DNA from 3 places in the Streptomyces sp. NPDC002125 genome. Region 3 is predicted to be linked to each of the others. Evidence: riboswitches for the same ligand, from Rfam matches in the RefSeq annotation. Region 3 holds a riboswitch; each other region holds the start of a gene.
The links. Region 3 has a riboswitch for cyclic di-AMP ahead of ACWCQM_RS24400 (transglycosylase SLT domain-containing protein). Riboswitches for the same ligand answer to the same signal wherever they lie in the genome.

Region 1 (6,464 bases), on a different contig from region 3:
CGCACGCTCTCCACCGAGCTCCCGGTGTACGCGGCGGCCGGCTGGCTCGCCCCCGCCGAGCCGCTCGCCCTGGCCTCGATGCGGGCGCGGGGCATGGCCCGGGACATGGCCAGGCACTGGAACAGCCATCCGGACCGCGGCCGGGGCAGGGCCGCCGCCCGCACGGTCGCGGAGTACGAGTCGTTCGCGACGTCCCTGGCGATGCTGCGCCGCAGGGCCCGGCACGACGGCGCGGGCCCCGACTTCGCCCTCCGCGAGCAGGAGTTGCTGCACCACCTGTGGCACCGCAGGCTCGTCGCGTCCCCCGCCCTGACGCACGCCGCCCACGCGACGGGCCGGGTGCGCGTGCCCCGGCCACCCGCGCCTCTCCCGTTCCCCCGTCAGATGCCCTACGGGGACGCGGCCGTGCGGCAGCCGCCCGCGCCGCACCGCCACTACGGCGGCTACAACCCCTACCGGGAGGACAGCGGCGGCGCCCAGGGCGGCCGCTGAAGGTCAGGCGGAGGCTTCGGTGAGCTCCGCCAGGTCCTGCTCGGTCAGCCGCAGATCGGCCACCGCCACCAGCGCGGGCAGCTGTTCGACCGTACGGGCGGAGGCGATCGGCGCGGCCACGGTCGGCCGGGCGGCCAGCCAGGCGAGGGCGACCGTCGCGATCTCCGCGTCGTGCTCCTGGGCGACCTTGTCGAGCGCGGCAAGGACCTTGCGCCCGCGCTCGGTCTCCAGATGCTTGCCCGCACCCTGGGCCCGGGCGCTCTCCACGGAGGCCCCCGGCCGGTACTTGCCGGTGAGGAAGCCCGAGGCCAGCGCGTAGTACGGGACGGCCGCGAGCCCGGCGCCGGCCGCCGTCTCCTGGAGCGCGCCCTCGTAGGTGTCGCGCGAGACGAGGTTGTAGTGCGGCTGGAGCGCCACGTAACGGGCCAGGCCCTCGCGCTCGGAGAACTCCAGGGAGGCCCTGAGCCGCTCGGGGCTGATGTTGGACGCGGCGATCTCCCGCACCGAACCGGCCTTCACCAGCTGGTCGAGCGCGGTGACGATCTCCTCGACGGGGACGCTCTCGTCGTCGAAGTGCGTGTAGTAGAGGTCGATGTGGTCGGTGCCGAGCCTGCGCAGCGAGGCCTCGGCCGCCGCCTTGATGGTGGTCGCCGAGAGCCCCTTGTACTCGGGGTGGGCGCCGACCTTGGTGGCGATGACGACATCGTCGCGGCGGGAGCGGGCCGCCAGCCACGTGCCGATGAGCCTCTCCGACTCACCGCCCTCGTTGCCCGGTATCCAGGCGGAGTAGGAGTCGGCGGTGTCGATGAAGTTGCCCCCGGCCGCCGTGTACGCGTCGAGAACCGCGAACGTCCGCTCCTCGTCGGCCGTCCAGCCGAAGACGTTGCCGCCGAGTGCGAGGGGGAAGACCTGGAGGCTCGAAGAACCGAGCGGGCGCAGAGATGTCATACCCAAGGTCAACCGATCGCCCGAAGGAGCTATTCCGCTTCAGCGGGCGCATGGGCCGCACACGGGACCGGCGGCCCTGACGTCGGGGGGTCGTGCGTCAGGGCCGCCGGGGTACCGGTGCGCCGGGTGCCGGCGCGTGGGCTCAGATGGTGAGGCCCTTGCCGCGCAGCCAGCTCATGGGGTCGACGCCCGAGCCATCGGCGGTGTGGATCTCCAGGTGGAGGTGCGGGCCGGTCACGTTGCCCGTGGCGCCGACGCGGCCGATGGTGTCGCCGGTGGTGACCTTCTGGCCCGCGGTGACGTCCATCGAGGACTGGTGGCAGTACCAGATCTCGGTGCCGTCATCGAGCTCCAGGACCGTGCGGTAGCCGTACGAACCCGACCAGCCGGCCGACTTCACCGTGCCGCTGTGCACGGCCTTGACCGGGGTGCCGGTCGGCGCCGCGAAGTCCAGCCCGGTGTGATAGCCGGAGGACCACATCGAACCGGCCTGACCGAAGGTCGAGGTGATGGTGTACGAGGAGGTCGGGACGGCGTAGCTGGCGGCGAGCTTGGCAAGGCGCTCGGCCTCGGCCTTCTTCTTCGCCGCCTCTTCGGCCGCCTTCTTCTCGGCGGCCGCCTTCTTCTCGGCGTCGCTCTGCTGCTTCGCGGCCTGGGCCGCGGCCGCCTCGGCGGCCGCCTGCTCCTGAGCGGCCTTCGCCTCGGCGTCGGCGCCGGCCTGCTGCTGCTCGGCCTGCTGGAGAATCCGGGCGCGCAGCGCCTCGCCCGCGTCGGTGGCGCCCTGCTCGGCCTCGGCGGCGGTGATGCCCGCGGTGGTGAGGGGGGAGGACGCGGCGACCGTCTCGTGGTCCGAGTCGGAGTCGCCGGACATGAACGCGCCGACACCGGGAAGGGACTTGGCGTCGGGGAGGTTGTCCGCGATCGAATCGGGAAGGGAGATGGAGACCGGCGGCTTGCTCTGCGCGGTGGCCATGCCACCCGCACCGACGGCCGCGATGACACCGACACCGAGGACGGTGGAGCTACGGGCGAGGCCGCGCTGCTTGGCTACGCGGTGCCTGCCGCGTACGGGACGGATGGACTCCTCGGTGGGGTTCCATTCCTCCCATGACCTGTCCTCATCACCGAAGCTTCCGGGCCTGAAGGATGACGGGGCCTCGGGGGCAGGCTGGTTTGACGCCACGTGGGCGCACTCCTTTCCTTCCTTCTCGCCTACCGGGTTAGCTGACGGGTTCGGAGCAGGAAGGTCTCCTACGGGCCCCTTCGTCTCTCACGAGACACAGGTGTCCGATTCACCCCATGTAGGTGGTTCCCCGGTTCCCTTGCGGAATTCGGCGCTGCGCACGGTGCCGCCTCTTGCGACGACAGGTACAACCGCGCTGCGTTATCGAACGTTAATAGACACCCGGGTCCGATTCCAAGCTGTTCCCACAGATCGTTCAGCGCTCTGGCCTGGACTTTAAGGGCCCAAACGGTCGCAAACGGGCGAGTTGAGCACCCCGCGACACCCCCTCAGTTTCTGACGGTGTGTCAAATGTTATGCGGAGAGATGCCCCTCGGCTACGGAGTGTCGCCGTCGGTCATTCACTGTCCCGTCCCACGATCTTCACGGTCGTCCGCCGGTCCGGCTGCCCCCGGGCCGGCCGGCCGACCGCGAGGAGCGCCAGGTCGTCCGTCGACCTGCCCCCGGTGTGCAGCCGCACGTCGTCGGTGAGCGCGGACAGCAACTCCTCCGGCCCCGGGAAGATCCGGCCGCGCAGCCGGGCCTCCGGGTCGTAGAACACACCGTGCGCGTCCCGCGCCTCGGACAGCCCGTCCGTGAACGCCAGGAACGTCGAACCGGCCGGCAGCGGCCACTCGTCCGAACGGTCCGGCCAGGTGCCGAGCCCCATCCCCAGCGGCAGCGCCGGCACGGTGGGCGCCAGCACGTCGAGCGCCCCGTCCGGGTACAGCAACAGCGGCTCGGGATGGCCCCGGTTGATGGTCCGCAGCGTGGCCGAGCCCGCCGGGATCTCGGCGAGCACCGCGGTCACGAACCCCTCCGTGGAGTCGAACCCCCCGCGCCGCGCGCCCTCACGCGCCAGCGCCCGCTCCAGCCGCTGGACCACGCCCTCCAGCGACCGCTCCTGCTCGGCGGCCTCCCGGAACGCCCCGATCACCACGGCCACCGCCGCCACGGCGTCCAGCCCCTTGCCCCGTACGTCCCCGACCACCAGCCGCACCCCGTACGGGGTGTCCGTCACGGCGTACAGGTCTCCGCCGACGAACTCGTCCGCCTGCGCCGCCTCGTAACGCGCCGCGATCTGGAGTCCGCCGATCCGGGACTCGGGCATCGGGAGCACCGCCCGCATCGCGGTCTCGGCGATGACCCGGGCCGAGGCCAGCTGCTCGTTCCCGCGCCGCACGACGCCGTTGATGACGACGGCGAGCACGGACACGGTGAACAGGGTGAGGAGATCGGTCAGCGGGGCGACCCTGAACACCACACCGTCCGAGATCCGGATGGCGAGCACGACGAGGATCGCGGCCACTCCGACGCGGACCGTGGAGGCCAGCGAGAAGAACGGGGCCGCGACCAGCGCGGCGGCGGCGAAGAGCGGAACGGCGGTCACCTCGGCCGGTGTGCCCAGGTCGAAGGCCACACCGACGCAGATCATCAGCGCGGGCAGCATGCGCACGAACCGCCGCGCACGGGCGTTCCCGGCAGCACCCCCTCGCCGTCCGTCCCGCATCCCCACCTGTGCGCTCCTGCCCCGTCCGTCCACGGCTGCGGACGGTACCGCGCCCCACCCAGGCTGGCCGGAGCCGCGCCGAGCGGCGACCCGTCATCGGCCAAAGGGAGGAGCGCGCCGGAGCCCCGCCCCGCCGGAGGTCAGCCGGAGAGCCGGTGCTGCGCGTAGACCGTCAGTGCATCCCGTACGAAGACGGCCGTTCCGTCCCCGTGCCGATCGTAGTTCTTCGCGAAGCGCGGATCGGCGGCGTACATCTCGGCGAGGCCCGTCACATAGGAGCGCGTGGGCTCCCTCGTGACCGAGAGCCAGTCGCAGTGCCGGCGCGCGATGTCCTGCACCTCCTCGGCGCCCGCGTCCCGTCCGGCCGCCCTCGCCCGGCCGTAGTCCCGGGCGATGGTCTCGTGCTCCTCCTGGAACCGGGCCCGCTCGGCGGGGCCCAGCCCGCGCCACCACCGGCCGCTCCGCTCGTACGCCTCCCGGCCCCAGCGCTCGGTGACCTCCTGCTCGTACACCGTGTGATCGAAGCCGTCGAACACTTCCTCGGCCATGAGCCCCTCCCCTTCCTCGGTCCTCCGGAGAGTGGTCCGCACCGAGGAGATCTGCCGCCCGATGCGCTCCCGCTCCTGCTCCAGCAGGCCCAGATGGGCCCGCAGTGCCGCGGAGGCGTCCCGCTGCCCCTCCAGTACGTCCTTGATCGCGGGCAGCGAGAGCCCCAGCTCCCGCAGCAGCAGGATGCGCTGGAGCCTGACCAGGGCCTCCTGGTCGTAATAGCGGTAGCCGTTGGCACCCGTGCGGCTCGGCACCAGGAGGCCGAGGTCTCCGTAGTGCCGGAGCGTGCGGCTCGTGGTGCCCGCGTGGCGGGCTATCTCCTGTATGGACCACTCCATGCGGGAAACGGTAGATCTTTACGCAACGTCAAGGTCAAGCCCGGAGCGGACGACCGCACGCGGGCATACGACAGAGGCCCGGATCCTTGGAAGGATCCGGGCCTCTGTCTTCAGTAGCGGGGACAGGATTTGAACCTGCGACCTCTGGGTTATGAGCCCAGCGAGCTACCGAGCTGCTCCACCCCGCGTCGTTGTGAGAGCAACTCTACGCCATCCCGGAGGCTGCCCTGACCACCCCGCCCTGCCGCCCGTCCACACCTCCGGACACAGGGGAACCCCTCATCACCGATTTCTCGCACCAACAATGGGTGCTTTTCCCGCAGTTGGCAGGCATAGTGCCGTGATCAAGGGTGTTTGCCGCACCCCCGAACCTGCTCATCGCCTGTCTGGAGGGCCTCCCACCATGTCCACACCGCTCAGACCTGCCCGGACCCCCGGTTCCGCACAGTCGCCGCTCCGCGCCTCGCTCGTCAACGGGCTGATCGGCGCCGTGTTCGGGGCGGTGATCAGCGCCGCCGTCAACTACCTGGTCATCGGTGTGCCCGACAGCGCTTCCGCCAACGCGCTCAACCACGCGATATCCGGGCTGTTCAGCGGGTTCGCGGCCGGGTTCATCGGGCTCATGGTCCATCTGCGCGGGACGGCGCGGGAGCGGGAGGACGCGACGGCGTCCCCGGCCGGAGGCGCGGAAGCACCTCCGGCCGAGGGCGCGGCAGCAGCACCGCAGGCGTGACCCCGTGCCGTGCCCCGGCCCGCACCCGGGGCACGGCACCGCGCGATTGCGGGCCCTGCCCGGCGGCGGGACGCTGGAAGGACCAGCCATTCGGTGTTCGGTCCCGTCTGCGCGGCATCCAGAGGTGCCTGCGTCGACCTCAGCAGCCTCACCCGATGCACGGAGCCAGGGGAGGCCGGGCGCACGCGCGCTAGGAGACGACCATGGACGGCACCACACTCGAAACGATGCGAGGCGCGTTGCGCGGCCCCGTCATCGGCCCCGACGACCAGGAGTACGGGCAGGCCCGCACGGTCTACAACGCCATGATCGACAAGAAGCCGGCCGCCGTGGTCATGTGCCACGACACGGCCGACGTCATGGCTGCCGTCGACTTCGTGCGCGAGCACGACCTCTCCGTCGCCGTACGCGGCGGCGGACACAGCGGTCCCGGCCTCTGCCTCGCCGACGACGCCGTCACCCTGGACCTCTCGCCCATGCGCGGCGTACGCGTCGACCCCGCCACCCAGACCGCGCAGGCCGACGGCGGCGCGAAGCTGGGCGACCTCGACCACGCCACCCACGCGTTCGGCCTCGCCACCCCGGCGGGCATCATGTCCACGACCGGTGTCGGCGGGCTCTCCCTCGGCGGCGGCCACGGCTACCTCACCCGCAAGTACGGCCTCGCGGCGG
Region 2 (6,464 bases), on a different contig from region 3:
ACCAGTGGGCGACGGGCGACACGGGCGCCTTCCCCACCACGACCTTCGACACCACGGCCTACGCGACCGGCACGTTCGCCGTCCCCGCCTTCGAGGGCACGGGATACGAGGGCTTCGAAACCGCCGACACCGGTGCCTACGACGCGACCGCCTGGAACACCGGCGCCACGCCCGAGACCACGGCGTACGCACCCGAACAGACGTCGTATCCCGCGCACGAACACCAGTCGGCCGCCTACGCCCCGTACGAAACAGCCGAGTTCGGCGCGCACGACGCCCGCGGTCACGATGACACGCCCGGCCTGCACGACACGCTCGGCGCCCACGACACGACAGCTGACGCCTACGACGAGGCCCCGGTGGCCGACGAGGCCGATCCGCTGCCGGACGTCATCGATCTCACCGCGGGCCACGCCTCCGGGGCCGCCTCCACCGCCGCCCGCCCGGTCGGCCGGTCGGCCGCCCCGCGTGGCGGAGGCCGAGGACGGCGGCGTACCCCGGCGAAGCGTTCCGCGCTCCTCACCGTGGCCGTGCCCTCCGCCTGCGTCATGAGCGTCGCGGGTATCGCCGCGGCCTCCGTGAGCGGCATCGGCGGCGAGGAGACGAAGGGCGAGACCGCCTCCATGACGGCTGCCGACGTCGTCAAGCCGGCCGTGGCCAACAACGAGCTGGACACCCAGCTCGCCGCTCTCAACGCCGACGCCGAGAATTTCGCGGACCGCGCCAGCCGCACCCAGGAGCGCATCGACCTGAGGGAGCGCCAGGCCGCCGAGAAGAAGAAGCGCGAGGAGGAGGCGGCGCGCCGCGAGGCCGCCCGTCCCAAGTTCGCACTGCCCGTGAAGCAGCACGGCCTCAGCGCCACCTACGGCCAGGCCGGGGTGAACTGGATGTCCGCGCACACGGGCATCGACTTCCCGGTCTCCTACGGCACCCCCGTGATGGCGGCGACCGACGGCACCGTGCGCACCCAGTTGAACAGCGCGTACGGAAACATGGTGATCGTCACCGCCGCCGACGGCACCGAGACCTGGTACTGCCACCTCAGCACCGCGCGCATCCGTTCCGGTTCGGTCAAGGCCGGTGACGTCATCGCCTACTCGGGAGACTCCGGCAACTCCACCGGACCCCACCTGCACTTCGAGGTACGGCCCGGTGGCGGCTCTGCGATCGACCCGCTGCCGTGGTTCCGCAGCCACGGCATCAACCCGTACTGAGCCCTGCGCCGGAACCCGCACCCGGACCCGTGCCGCGTCAGGGGCAAGGGCTGCTGCCCCCGCCCCTGACGCGCCGGCGGGTCAGAGCTTCTCGACCGGGGCGTACCGCAGCAGGAGCTTCTTGGGCCGCTCGTCGCCGAAGTCGACCGTCGCCTTCGCCTGGTCGCCGAACCCCTCGACCGCCGTCACCGTGCCCAGCCCGAACTGATCGTGCGTGACCCGGTCCCCGACCACCAGGGTGACCACCGGCTTCTCCGAGGTGCGCCGGGTCGCGAACCCCGAGGGACCGGACTTCGAGCGCGACGAGGACAGCGACGACGTGATCCCCGACGTGGGTCCCGCCGGAGCGGCCATCGGTCCCTTGCGCTTCCACTCCAGGTGCTGGTCCGGGATCTCCTCCAGGAACCGCGAGGGCGGGTTGTACGAGGGCTGGCCCCAGGCGCTCCGCATCGCCGCCCGGGTCAGATACAGCCGCTCGCGGGCGCGCGTGATGCCCACATAGGCGAGCCTGCGCTCCTCCTCCAGCTCCTTCACCTGGCCCAGCGCGCGCATGTGAGGGAAGACGCCGTCCTCCATGCCGGTCAGGAACACCACCGGGAATTCGAGGCCCTTGGCCGTGTGCAGCGTCATCAGCGTGATGACGCCCGAGCCGTCCTCGTCCTCGTCGGGGATCTGGTCGGAGTCGGCGACGAGCGCGACCTTCTCCAGGAACTCGGCGAGGGTCCCCGCGCCCTCCTCCTCCGCGCGCTCCTGCTCGAATTCGAGGGCGACCGCCGCGAGTTCCTGGAGGTTCTCGACGCGGGTCTCGTCCTGCGGGTCGGTGGAGGCCTGGAGTTCGGCGAGATAGCCGGTCCGCTCCAGGACCGCCTCCAGCACGACGGCCGGGCCCGCGCCGGACTCCACGATCGTGCGGAGCTCCTCCATGAGGGTGTTGAACCGCTTCACGGCGTTGGCCGAGCGGGCCGCCATTCCGTACGCCTCGTCGACGCGGCGCAGCGCCTGCGGGAAGGAGATCTTCTCGCGCATCGACAGGGCGTCGATCATCGCCTCGGCCCGGTCGCCGATGCCCCGCTTGGGAACGTTCAGGATGCGGCGCAGCGGGACGGTGTCCTCGGGGTTGGCGAGGACCCGGAGGTAGGCCAGGACGTCCCTGACCTCCTTACGCTCGTAGAAGCGCACTCCGCCGACGACCTTGTAGGGCAGTCCGACGCGGATGAAGATCTCTTCGAAGACACGGGACTGGGCGTTCGTGCGGTAGAAGACGGCGACGTCGCCCGCCTTCGCGTCCCCCGCGTCCGTCAGCCGGTCGATCTCGTCGGCGACGAACTGCGCCTCGTCGTGCTCGGTGTCGGCGACGTAGCCCGCGATCCGGGTGCCCTCGCCGGCGTTGGTCCAGAGGTTCTTGGGGCGGCGGCTCTCGTTGCGCTCGATGACGGCGTTGGCGGCGGAGAGGATCGTCTGCGTGGAGCGGTAGTTCTGCTCCAGCATGATCGTGGTCGCGTCGGGATAGTCCTCCTCGAACTGGAGGATGTTGCGGATGGTCGCGCCGCGGAAGGCGTAGATCGACTGGTCCGCGTCACCGACGACGCAGAGCTCGCCGGGGGCCTCGGCCTCTCCGGACGGGCCCACCAGCTCACGCACCAGGGTGTACTGCGCGTGGTTGGTGTCCTGGTACTCGTCGACCAGGACGTGACGGAAGCGGCGGCGGTAGTGCTCGGCGACGTCCGGGAACGCCTGGAGCAGGTGGACCGTGGTCATGATGATGTCGTCGAAGTCCAGGGCGTTGGCCTCGCGCAGCCGCGCCTGGTACAGCGCGTAGGCCTGGGCGAGAGTCTTCTCGAAGCCTCCCCCATTCTCGGCTTCGCTCGAATGGGAGGTGCCCCCAGCGGCCTGCCCGGCGAACGTCTCCTCGTCGATCAGCTCGTTCTTCAGGTTCGAGACCTTCGCCGTGAACGACTTCGGCGGGTAGCGCTTGGGGTCGAGGTCCAGATCGCGGCAGACCAGCGCCATCAGCCGCTTGGAGTCGGCGGCGTCGTAGATCGAGAACGACGAGGTGAAGCCGAGGCGCTTGGACTCGCGGCGCAGGATGCGCACGCACGCGCTGTGGAACGTCATGACCCACATGGCGTTGGCCCGCGGTCCGACGAGCTGCTCGACGCGCTCCTTCATCTCGCCCGCAGCCTTGTTGGTGAAGGTGATCGCCAGGATCTGCCCCGGGTGCACCCCGCGCTCGGCCAGCAGATGGGCGATGCGGTGGGTCAGCACCCTGGTCTTGCCCGATCCCGCGCCGGCGACGATGAGCAGCGGGGACCCGGCGTGCACGACGGCGGCGCGCTGCTCGGTGTTCAGCCCGTCGAGCAGCGCGGCCGAGTCGATGACGGGGCGCGGGGCGCCGTCGCGGTAGTACGCGTCGCGCGGCGGCGGAGGCGCGTCGAAGACGTCCTCGAAGAGGCCCTCGGGCACGGCTTCGGGGGCGTGTTCCTCCGGGGGCGGCGGGGGTCCGTCGTCCGACTGCTGGAGGCCGGTCAGGAAACTGTCGTCAAAGAGGCTGCTCATCGCCTCACGAGTCTAGGCGGCCGCACCGACAGCCCGGGGCCTCATCGGCGACAAGGGCCAAGGCCGTGCGCGTACCGAGACGGAACACCCACGGTGGGTGAGATTCCGGATACGGTCCGGGGCGCGCGGACCGCCTTCCGGAAAAGGTCACGAAAATGTATCGGGCATATCGAACATCAACCTTCACAGGGACACCACGGGTTGGCTAGCGTGCTCCGACGGGTGCCCCGTACCCCCTTGAGGCGAACCGCGCCGCACGGGCACCCCCGCCGAATCCGCACTCCCCCGGGAGCCCGGAACCGGGGACCCACACGCAGCACCGGGGTGAATCGGTCCGTCTCCACCGGACCGTAGGGCAGCCTTCCGTTCCGCCCGAACCCGACAGCTAACCCGGTAGGCGGTCCACGGAAGGAGATGCCGGCCTTGGCGTCGCATCGCAAGCCGCGCACCCGGGTGCGCACCACCACCCCTGCCGTCGGTCTCACGACCGCGGCGCTCGCCTCCGTCACCCTGCTGTCCACGCAGAGCGCCACGGCCGCCCCCGCCGAGCCGAAGCCCAGCATCGAGGAAGTCCAGAAGAAGGTCGACGCCCTCTACCGGCAGGCCGGCACCGCGACGCAGAAGTACAACGAGGCGAAGGCCGCGCAGACCGAGCAGCGCTCCAAGGTCGACGACCTGCTGGAGGCCGCCGCGAAGCGCGCCGACAAGCTCAACGAGACGCGCCGGGAGCTGGGCAACTACGCCGCCGCGCAGTACCGCAGCGGCTCGATCGCCCCGACGGCGACGTTCTTCCTCGCGGACGACCCGCAGTCGTATTTCGACCAGGACCAGCTGATGGCCCGGATGACCAGCCAGCAGCAGAAGGCGGTCGCCGACTTCCGTACGCAGCAGAAGGAAGCCGCGGCAAAGCGGGCCGAGGCGACGAAGAGCCTGGAGACGCTCACCGAGTCGCAGGCCACGCTGCGCACCAGCAAGCAGGACGTGCAGGCGAAGCTCTCCGAGGCCCGCACGCTGCTGTCGAAGCTGACCGCCGAGGAGAAGGCACGGCTGGCGGAGCTGGAGCGCAAGAAGGAGGCGGAGGCGAAACGCAAGGCCGAGGAACTGGCCAGGCAGCAGGCCGCCGCCGCGAAGGAGAAGGCCGACCAGGCGGCCGAGGAGGAGGCCGCGAAGGAGGAGGCGGGCACGGAGACCGGCGGCACGGGCTCCGACAGCGGCTACGCCTCGAAGGCCGACAAGGTCCTCGCCTTCGCCGCCGCCCAGATCGGCAAGCCGTACGTCTGGGGGGCGACGGGCCCGTCCTCGTACGACTGCTCCGGGCTCACCCAGGCCGCCTGGAAGGCGGCCGGCGTCGATCTGCCGCGCACCACGTGGGACCAGGTCGAGGTGGGCACCCGGGTGGCCACGGCGGACCTCCAGCCGGGGGACCTGGTCTTCTTCTACGACGACATCAGCCACGTCGGCATCTACAAGGGCGACGGCATGATGATCCACGCGCCGAAGCCGGGTGCGAACGTCCGCGAGGAGTCGATCTACTACATGCCGATCTACGGCAGCGTGCGCCCGGCGTAGCCTCGCCGCCCGCACACGGCGGGGGGCCCGGAAGTGATCCCCCGGGCCCCCCGCCGTGCGACCGCCTGCCGCTCAGGTCCAGAGCGTGGCGATGAAGATGTTGGCGACCGTCAGCCCGCCGACCGCGGCGAACGCGCCCTTCTCCACCTTCTCCTCGTCCCGCTTCACATAGACGAGCGCCAGGATCACGATCAGGACCAGCAGCTTCACGCCGATCTTGATGTTGTTCACGGTCTGGTCGTCGGCCTGGTTGAGGCCGACGAGGGCGACGCCCGTCACGAGCATGGTGAGCGCGCCGTGCAGCATGGCCGGCACGAAGCGCGCCGTACCCGCCCCCATGGCCTTCATCTGGGTCAGGAAGCCGCCCAGCAGGGAGGCGATACCGATGATGTGCAGGGCCACGAAGACATTGATGAGTACGTCCATGGCCGCAGCCTAACCACGCCCATACCAGCACTCTTCGGCCAGGTACGACTTCCCGATGAATTGCCCCCGAGCCTGCGCGGATTGTCGGACTCCGGTTGATTTTTCCGGTCACTCGGCGGAAGTGAAACAGCACATGCGGGCAATAGCTGTCATTACGCCTCTTCCCGGCGCCCCGGGTTTAGCGTCCCTCCCAGGTGACCGACTCTGCACCGCCGCCCCGTACCGGGTGGCACCCCGGTCACCCCGCCGGGAGATCCGGCGGCGGGCCGCTCCCCCCTGTGGTGGCCCGTCGCCGGACCCGGGCGGGCCCGCCGGTACCCCCCGACGGGCAGTCGAACGGAAGGACGCACCACCCTCGTGGCCGCGCATCGAAAACCCGCTCACCGCAAGCCCAAGCAGAGTCTGTTCTCCGGCCCTGCTGCCCGCACCGCCGCGACGCTCGCCCTGGCCGGGGCCGCCACCGCGACCTGCCTGGACGGCGCCGCCCAGGCGGAGCCCCAGCTCACCCCGGCCCAGGTCAAGGCCAAGGTCGACCGGCTGTACCACGAGGCCGAGGCGGCCACCGAGAAGTACAACGGCGCCAAGGAGACGGCGGCCCGCTCGGAGAAGTCCGTCGACGCGCTGCGCGACGAGGCCGCCCGCAGGACCGAGCGCCTCAACACCGCGCGTGACGCCCTCGGCGCGTACGCCACCGCCCAG
Region 3 (6,464 bases):
ATCCGCTCGTATCCGGGGACCCTGGACTGGGCGCCGAGCACGACCTCGACGAGCGAGGAGTTCTGCCGGGCGAGTCCCGGCCAGGCGTCGCAGAGCACGGCGGTGGCCTGGGTCCTGCGGAGCGCCAGCTCGTTGCGGAAGTCGAGCTGGAGGATGCGCGGGTCGTCGTACTCGTGCTGGAGTTCCTGGAGCAGGTGCTGCGACTGGTTGAGCAGCGACTGGATCTTCGCGGAGGTGCCGCGCATGGCCGAGCGTGCCGCCGCGTCGACGCGCCGGCGTTCCTCCAGGACCGCCGTGCGCGCCGCCTGTACGGCCTCGGTCAGCAGACGTGCGGCGTCGCCCTCGATCCCGGCGGCCTCCCGCAGTCCCGGGACGGGTGCGGTCCGGTGGGAGAGCGCGGTGGCCGCGGCGGGTATCCGCCTCTCGGCGAGCTGGCGTATCTCCTCGGTGAGGGCGAGGGTGCGCGCCTCCGCGGCCTTGTTCTGGCGGTCGGCCAGCTCGGCCCGTGCCGCCGCGTTGTACGCCTCCCGCCTGGCCTGATCCATGCGGAAGGCCGACCAGATCGCCACCACGACGGCTATCAGTGCCACGATCCATGCCACCACGGCGTCACCGCGTCTCTGTTGTCGGGGACAGCCGGCGTCCCGCGCGGCTGCGGGGCGTTGTGCCGTCGTACCGGCCCGCGGTCATGCCGGCTCGCCGGTACACACCGTGCCGGTCTCGTGGGCGACGGCCGCCACGTCGGCCATGACCTGGAGGACGCCGGGCAGTTCGGAGCCGTCCAGGTGGCGGTACTCGCTCCCGATGGTCACCACCAGGCGCTCCGGCAGGCCGAGCGCCGGATAGCGGTCCTCGCGGATCACCCGGCGGGCCGCCTCCAGGGCGGGCACACCGGCCGCGTGGAGGGCGTGGGCCCGTTCGCGTACGTACGCGAGGTAGCCGATGTGCTCCCGTACCCCGGTCGGATCGAGCACCGGTCCGTGGCCGGGCACGATCACCTCGGCCCCGGTGGCCAGCACACGCTCGCAGGCGTCGATCACGTTGCTCAGCGGGCCGGCCCAGTGCACCGGGTGGTCCCCGGGCTGCCGTTCGGTGGAGGCGAAGACGATGTCGCCGCTGAACACGGTGCGCTGGGCAGGCAGATGGACGATCAGGTCGCCCGTGGTGTGCGCGGGCGGGAGGGACGTCACCTGGACCGTGTGCTCCCCCAGGGTCAGTTCGAGCTCGCCCGTGAAGTAGGTCGTCGGCAGCACCTCCTCGGTGGCCGACCAGTCGAAGCCGCCGAAATGGCGGCCGAGATAGGCGCCGAGGGGGGTCGCCGGGTCGCTTCCGGCCACCAGTGCGTGCTGTTGCCGGGGCGTGGGGTCGTAGTGGATGTGCTCCCGGGCCTCCCGGGTCGCGATGATCTCCGCGTCCGGGAGCACGCCCGCGCCCCAGAAGTGGTCCCCGTTGGCATGGGTCACGATCACCCGGTCGATGCTCACTCCGTCGGGCAGTCGCTTCTCGCTCTCGACGAGGAACTGCCCGGCCAGCAGCGGGTCGTACGGGGTGTCGATCCACAGCGCGCCGCGCTGCGAGACCAGGAGGCCGCAGTTGGCCAGGCCCCAGCCCCGCTTCGGCGGCAGCCAGGCGTACAAGCCCGCGCCGAGGTCGACGACGTCCCCACCCGTGATCGGCATGGGGCGATTATGCCGACCACGATCCGTCAGCGCGTTCGAACTCGGCCAACACACAGACCCGGTGACGCGAAATCGACCCTGACTCCCGCCGCCCGCCGCCCGGCGGTGACGGTCCGGCGTCTCGGCCCATCGGCCGATCGGAGGATTTCCCACGCGATGGCCGGGATGTCACCCCGCGCGTTCACGGCTCGCGACAGATACCCACCCCGGAACGACAGAACCCGAATGAGCCGACTACCCACCGAGCTTGGCCGAAAACAGCCGTACCACGGCGCACGGAACCGGCGACCCTTTGCTTGTTCTTGCTCGATTGACCCATGTAACATGCAGAATTGAGCAAACCGGCGACGATTTCACCCAGCCCACCCCTCGGGTGCGAGCAGCAGCGGAAGCGGAGTGCGCACATGTCCTTTGTCGAGACCGAGACAGCGAGCCAGCCGGAGTGCTGGCGCCGTGCCGTGGATGTCGCCGCCGACCGGGCGGCGGCCCTGCCCGCCGGCGGTGAGCGCGTCGCCGTGGTCGGCTGCGGCACGTCGTACTACATGGCGCAGGCGTACGCCGCCCTCCGCGAGGCCTCGGGGCAGGGCGAGTCGGACGCGTTCGCCGCGTCGGAGTTCCCCTTCGGGAGGCCGTACGACCGGGTCGTCGCGCTGACACGGTCGGGCACCACCACCGAGGTCCTCGGCCTGCTGAACCGGCTGCGGGGCACCACCAGGACCGTGGCGGTGACCGCCGACCCGCACACCCCGGTGACGGACGCGGCGGACGAGCTGGTCGTCCTCGACTTCGCCGACGAACGGTCCGTGGTGCAGACGCGGTTCGCGACCACGGCCCTGACCCTGTTCCGCGCCCACCTCGGGCTGCACACCGACGAGGTCGTACGGGACGCGGAGCAGGCGCTCGCCGAGCCGCTTCCCGACGGGGTGCTGGAGTGCACCCAGTTCAGCTTCCTGGGGCGCGGCTGGACGGTCGGGATCGCCAACGAGGCGGCGCTCAAGATGAAGGAGGCGTCCCTGTCCTGGACGGAGTCCTATCCGGCGATGGAGTACCGCCACGGCCCGATCAGCATCGCCACGGCCGGCACCGCGACCTGGATGTTCGGCGCGGCACCGGAGGGCCTGGCGGAACAGGTGCGGGCGACGGGGGCCCGGTGGGTGGAGAGCGGCCTGGACCCCCTGGCCGACCTGGTGCGCGTCCAGCGGCTGGCGGTCGCCCGCGCCGTGGCCAGGGGACTCGACCCGGATCTGCCGCGCCATCTGACACGGTCGGTCGTACTCGAAGGGGCGCCGGGAGCCTGACCCCGCGTCACGGCATGCCGCGTACCGGGCCGGCGGGCGGCCCGGTACGCGGCGACGGCCGTGCGGGTCAGCCCTCTTCGAAGTGGGCGTCCAGCGCGGCGTCGAGATCCGCCGTCCACTCCTTGAGGCTGCTCCGCGCCTCGGCCTCGACCTCGGCGTTGAACCACCGGCGGCTGGACAGGTGGACGGTCACGGTGAACCGGCGTCCGAAACGGCCGGTCTTGACCTCGACCGCGCCGATCTCGGACCAGTCGAACTCCGCTTCCTGGTCGTCCAGCGTGAAGCGGACGCCCGTGGCGTCCACCCGGATGGATCCGCGCCGGTCGCTGACCTCGAAGACGGGTCCGTCCTCGCCGTCGGAACCCTCGCGCTCCACGCCGGCTTCCGTGTCCGCGACGGCGTCCGCGACAGCGCCGGAGTCCGCGTCGTTCCCGGACTCCCCCGCGTCGCCGGATTCCTCCGGCTCCTCGGCGTCCTCGGCCGCGAGCACGACCGCGTCCTCCGGTTCCGGGACCCCCTCGGGCGCCGCCTTCTCCGCCTCCGCCTCAGCCCCCGTTCGCGCGGCGACAGGGGCCGTCAGGCCGGGGATGAACGCCGGGTCTGTCCCCGCGGCGAACTCGGGCTTGGTGTTCGAATCTATGCGCTGCTCCACGGCGGGCAGTATGGACGACGAACCTGTACGAGACCAGTCAACGCGTCCCGACCGGCCTGTCGTCGCGCACCCGGGAACCGCCGGGCACGACGTGACGGCCGGGCACGAGGGCACCGGAGTAGGTGTGCGCACACGAAAGACGGGTGGTACGGGTTCCGCCGAACCCGTACCACCCGTCTCTGCCGTCCGTCACTCTGTTCCCGCCGTCACGCCTCGCGCGTCAGCGGGTCATGTGCCCTCGGGGCTCAGTAGGCCCCGAAGACGTTGTCGATCGAGCCGTACCGGTCGGCGGCGTAGTTGCACGCGGCCGTTATGTTGGCGACCGGGTCGTAGCTGTCCGTCGACGTACCGGGCACGTGGTAGGCCTGGAAGGTCGGGTCGATGACCTGGAGGAGGCCCTTCGACGGGATGCCGGCGGCGGCGTTCGAGTCCCAGTTGTTGATGGCCTGGGGGTTGCCGGAGGACTCACGCATGATGTTGCGGTGGATGCCCTCGTAGCTGCCGGGGATGCCGTGCTCGGCCATGATGGCGAGCGACTCCTTGATCCAGCCGTCCAGGTCGTCGGTGTACGCGGCCGGCTCGGCGGCGGGGGCGGCCTCGGCGGCGGCGGGAGCGCCCTCCGCGGCGATCGGGGTGCTGGTGCGCTCCGAACGGTCGGCGCGGTCGGCGCTCTCGGTACGGTCGGCGGCCTTGTCGGCCTTCTTCTCGGACGTGTCGGCCGACTTCTTCTCGGCCTTGCCGCCGACGGTCAGCTTCAGACCGGGGTGAATCAGGTCGGGATTTCCGCCGACAGACTTCTCGTTGGCCTCGTACAGGGCCTTCCAGCCACCGCTCACGGAATGCTCGCGGGCGATCTTGGCAAGCGTGTCACCCAAGATCACGGAATAGGTGGTGGAGCCCGACTTCTTCGCGGCAATTCCCTTTCCGGACACGGAAGTCGACGTGGCCGCCTTTTCGACGGCGGTCGGCTGGGCCGGGGCGGCGAAGGCACCGGTCGCGCCGAACACGGGAAGGGCGAGAGCGGCTCCACCCGTGGTCACGGCGATGACGCCGCGAGTCAGCGAACTGGTCCTGGAACGACGGTGCTTACCGTTTTCGGGCATGCTGAATTCCTCTCCGTCGCCTACGAAGTGAGCTGTCGGGTTCGGGCTGGAGATGCCCGGCCGCACGTGAATGCGACTTCACCCCGAGCCGCTCCGGATACCGGATCGGCGCTTACTTGGGTCCCCCGCTCCTGCCGTACGAGAAGTGGTCGGGTTCCCGGACGGCGGCAGGATTAGGCGTTCCATCCGGAGTGATGGTGACCGTAGGCGAGAAATAGGGAAACGAACAAGCCCGATCTCGTGATCAAAATTCACCGGCAAGATCGATTCACAGGAATTCATGTAATCCATCGCACACGGCGCCGACAACTCTTCTTGGCGCAGAAGGGAACCGGCCGCTCCGTCCGGGCGTCCGCGGCTTGTCAGGTGACGCTGGTCACGGAGTCCGATTAGGGCGTTTTGCTCCCCCTTGAAGGTCCCCAGGTCACACGAAATGGCCTTTTATGGATTACGGGATCAATTTCAAGAAAGCGATCCAAATCGGGCAGATGCCTCAGATCGCGCATCAATGGGCATACCGTCCGACACCGCGTGGAATCGATCCACGCATGACCGAGAACCCCTACGCCTCGTACCCACGGATCACCGTCCTGCCCGTCCAGCCCGGCGACCCGCCCTTCCGCATCGTCGAGATCGACGGGGAGGTGGTCGGCCGGGCGACCGCCATGACGGATGTGCTGATCGCCGCCTCGGCGGCGGGGATCCCGGTCCACGACCTCGACGATCCGGCCTCGGTGCGCTGGGTGGGCGGCGGCAAGCTCAGGTGGCGGCCGCACTGACGGGAAGGCGAAGCCCGGGGCGGGCCGGCTCGCGCGGGAGGCGCGCCGGCTCCGCACCGGGCCTGGGAAGCGGCCCCGGCCGGGGCCTGCGGGGTGGCGCCGCCCGGGGCACCCCAGCGCGGAGCTCTTCGACCTGGTGCGGCAGGGGGCCCTGCTGCCCGGGACCGGGCGGCGCCACCGCTCAAGGACGCTGAGCGGGCACACCGCGACATCGGGTCCCGGGCCACCGCGGGCAAGCTGCTGCTCGTCCCGTGGCGGCCCTCGGCCCCGGCGTGGGTGCCGTCCCGTCAGTCCTCGGCCCCGGCGTGGGGCCGTCCCGTCAGTCCTCGATCCGGATCGCGGGGGCCGGGCAGACCGCGGCGGCCTCACACGCCTCACACGTGGCGCGTCGTCACTCCATCAGCCCGGCGGCGACCGTCGCGCCGAGCTCCCAGCACGCCTCGGTGTCGGCCTTGGCCGGTTCTCCTGTGACGGTCACGGCGTCGGCCGTACGGCGCCATCCGAGCCCCGTCGTGATGGACTCGATGCCGCGTACGGCGCCGGTGACGTCGTTGCCGCCGTGGACGTAGTAGCCGAACGGCCGTCCCCGCGTCCCGTCCAGGCACGGGTAGTAGACCTGGTCGAAGAAGTGCTTGAGGGCGCCGGACATGTAGCCGAGGTTGGCCGGAGTGCCCAGCAGATAGCCGTCGGCGGCGAGCACGTCGGAGGCCGTGGCCGAGAGCGCGGCGCGCCGGACGACCCGTACGCCTTCGATGTCGTCCGTGGTCGCCCCCGCGACGACGGCCTCGAACAGCGCCTGGCAGTTGGGCGAGGGGGTGTGATGCACGATCAGCAGAGTGGCCACACCTGTGAACCCTGCCGTCCCCGTCCCCCGGAGGCAAACCGGGACGGGCGGCGGCCCGGGCTCCCGCTCAGCCGGCCGCGCGGAAGCTCCGCAGACGCAGGCTGTTGCC

Region 1: another riboswitch for cyclic di-AMP. It lies ahead of ACWCQM_RS05840 (M23 family metallopeptidase); the one in region 3 lies ahead of ACWCQM_RS24400 (transglycosylase SLT domain-containing protein).
Region 2: another riboswitch for cyclic di-AMP. It lies ahead of ACWCQM_RS16230 (NlpC/P60 family protein); the one in region 3 lies ahead of ACWCQM_RS24400 (transglycosylase SLT domain-containing protein).

Annotation. Positions count from the first base shown of each region.
Region 1 is NZ_JBSFDD010000003.1:11,286-17,749, forward strand. It holds gene ACWCQM_RS05830 (PrsW family intramembrane metalloprotease) at 1-492, shown strand, start outside; gene ACWCQM_RS05835 (aldo/keto reductase) at 496-1,440, opposite strand; gene ACWCQM_RS05840 (M23 family metallopeptidase) at 1,583-2,623, opposite strand; cyclic di-AMP (ydaO/yuaA leader) riboswitch at 2,635-2,787, opposite strand; gene ACWCQM_RS05845 (PP2C family protein-serine/threonine phosphatase) at 3,021-4,178, opposite strand; gene ACWCQM_RS05850 (MerR family transcriptional regulator) at 4,313-5,059, opposite strand; tRNA gene ACWCQM_RS05855 (tRNA-Met) at 5,174-5,247, opposite strand; gene ACWCQM_RS05860 (hypothetical protein) at 5,463-5,792, shown strand; gene ACWCQM_RS05865 (FAD-binding oxidoreductase) at 5,996-6,464, shown strand, end outside.
Region 2 is NZ_JBSFDD010000008.1:89,372-95,835, forward strand. It holds gene ACWCQM_RS16220 (peptidoglycan DD-metalloendopeptidase family protein) at 1-1,214, shown strand, start outside; gene pcrA (DNA helicase PcrA) at 1,296-3,770, opposite strand; cyclic di-AMP (ydaO/yuaA leader) riboswitch at 4,028-4,186, shown strand; gene ACWCQM_RS16230 (NlpC/P60 family protein) at 4,185-5,339, shown strand; gene ACWCQM_RS16235 (hypothetical protein) at 5,412-5,765, opposite strand; gene ACWCQM_RS16240 (NlpC/P60 family protein) at 6,123-6,464, shown strand, end outside.
Region 3 is NZ_JBSFDD010000015.1:76,923-83,386, reverse strand. It holds gene ACWCQM_RS24420 (ATP-binding protein) at 1-605, opposite strand, end outside; gene ACWCQM_RS24415 (MBL fold metallo-hydrolase) at 687-1,679, opposite strand; gene ACWCQM_RS24410 (SIS domain-containing protein) at 2,084-2,977, shown strand; gene ACWCQM_RS24405 (hypothetical protein) at 3,045-3,629, opposite strand; gene ACWCQM_RS24400 (transglycosylase SLT domain-containing protein) at 3,875-4,732, opposite strand; cyclic di-AMP (ydaO/yuaA leader) riboswitch at 4,735-4,922, opposite strand; gene ACWCQM_RS24395 (hypothetical protein) at 5,281-5,511, shown strand; gene ACWCQM_RS24390 (flavodoxin family protein) at 5,903-6,355, opposite strand; gene ACWCQM_RS24385 (heavy metal translocating P-type ATPase) at 6,423-6,464, opposite strand, start outside.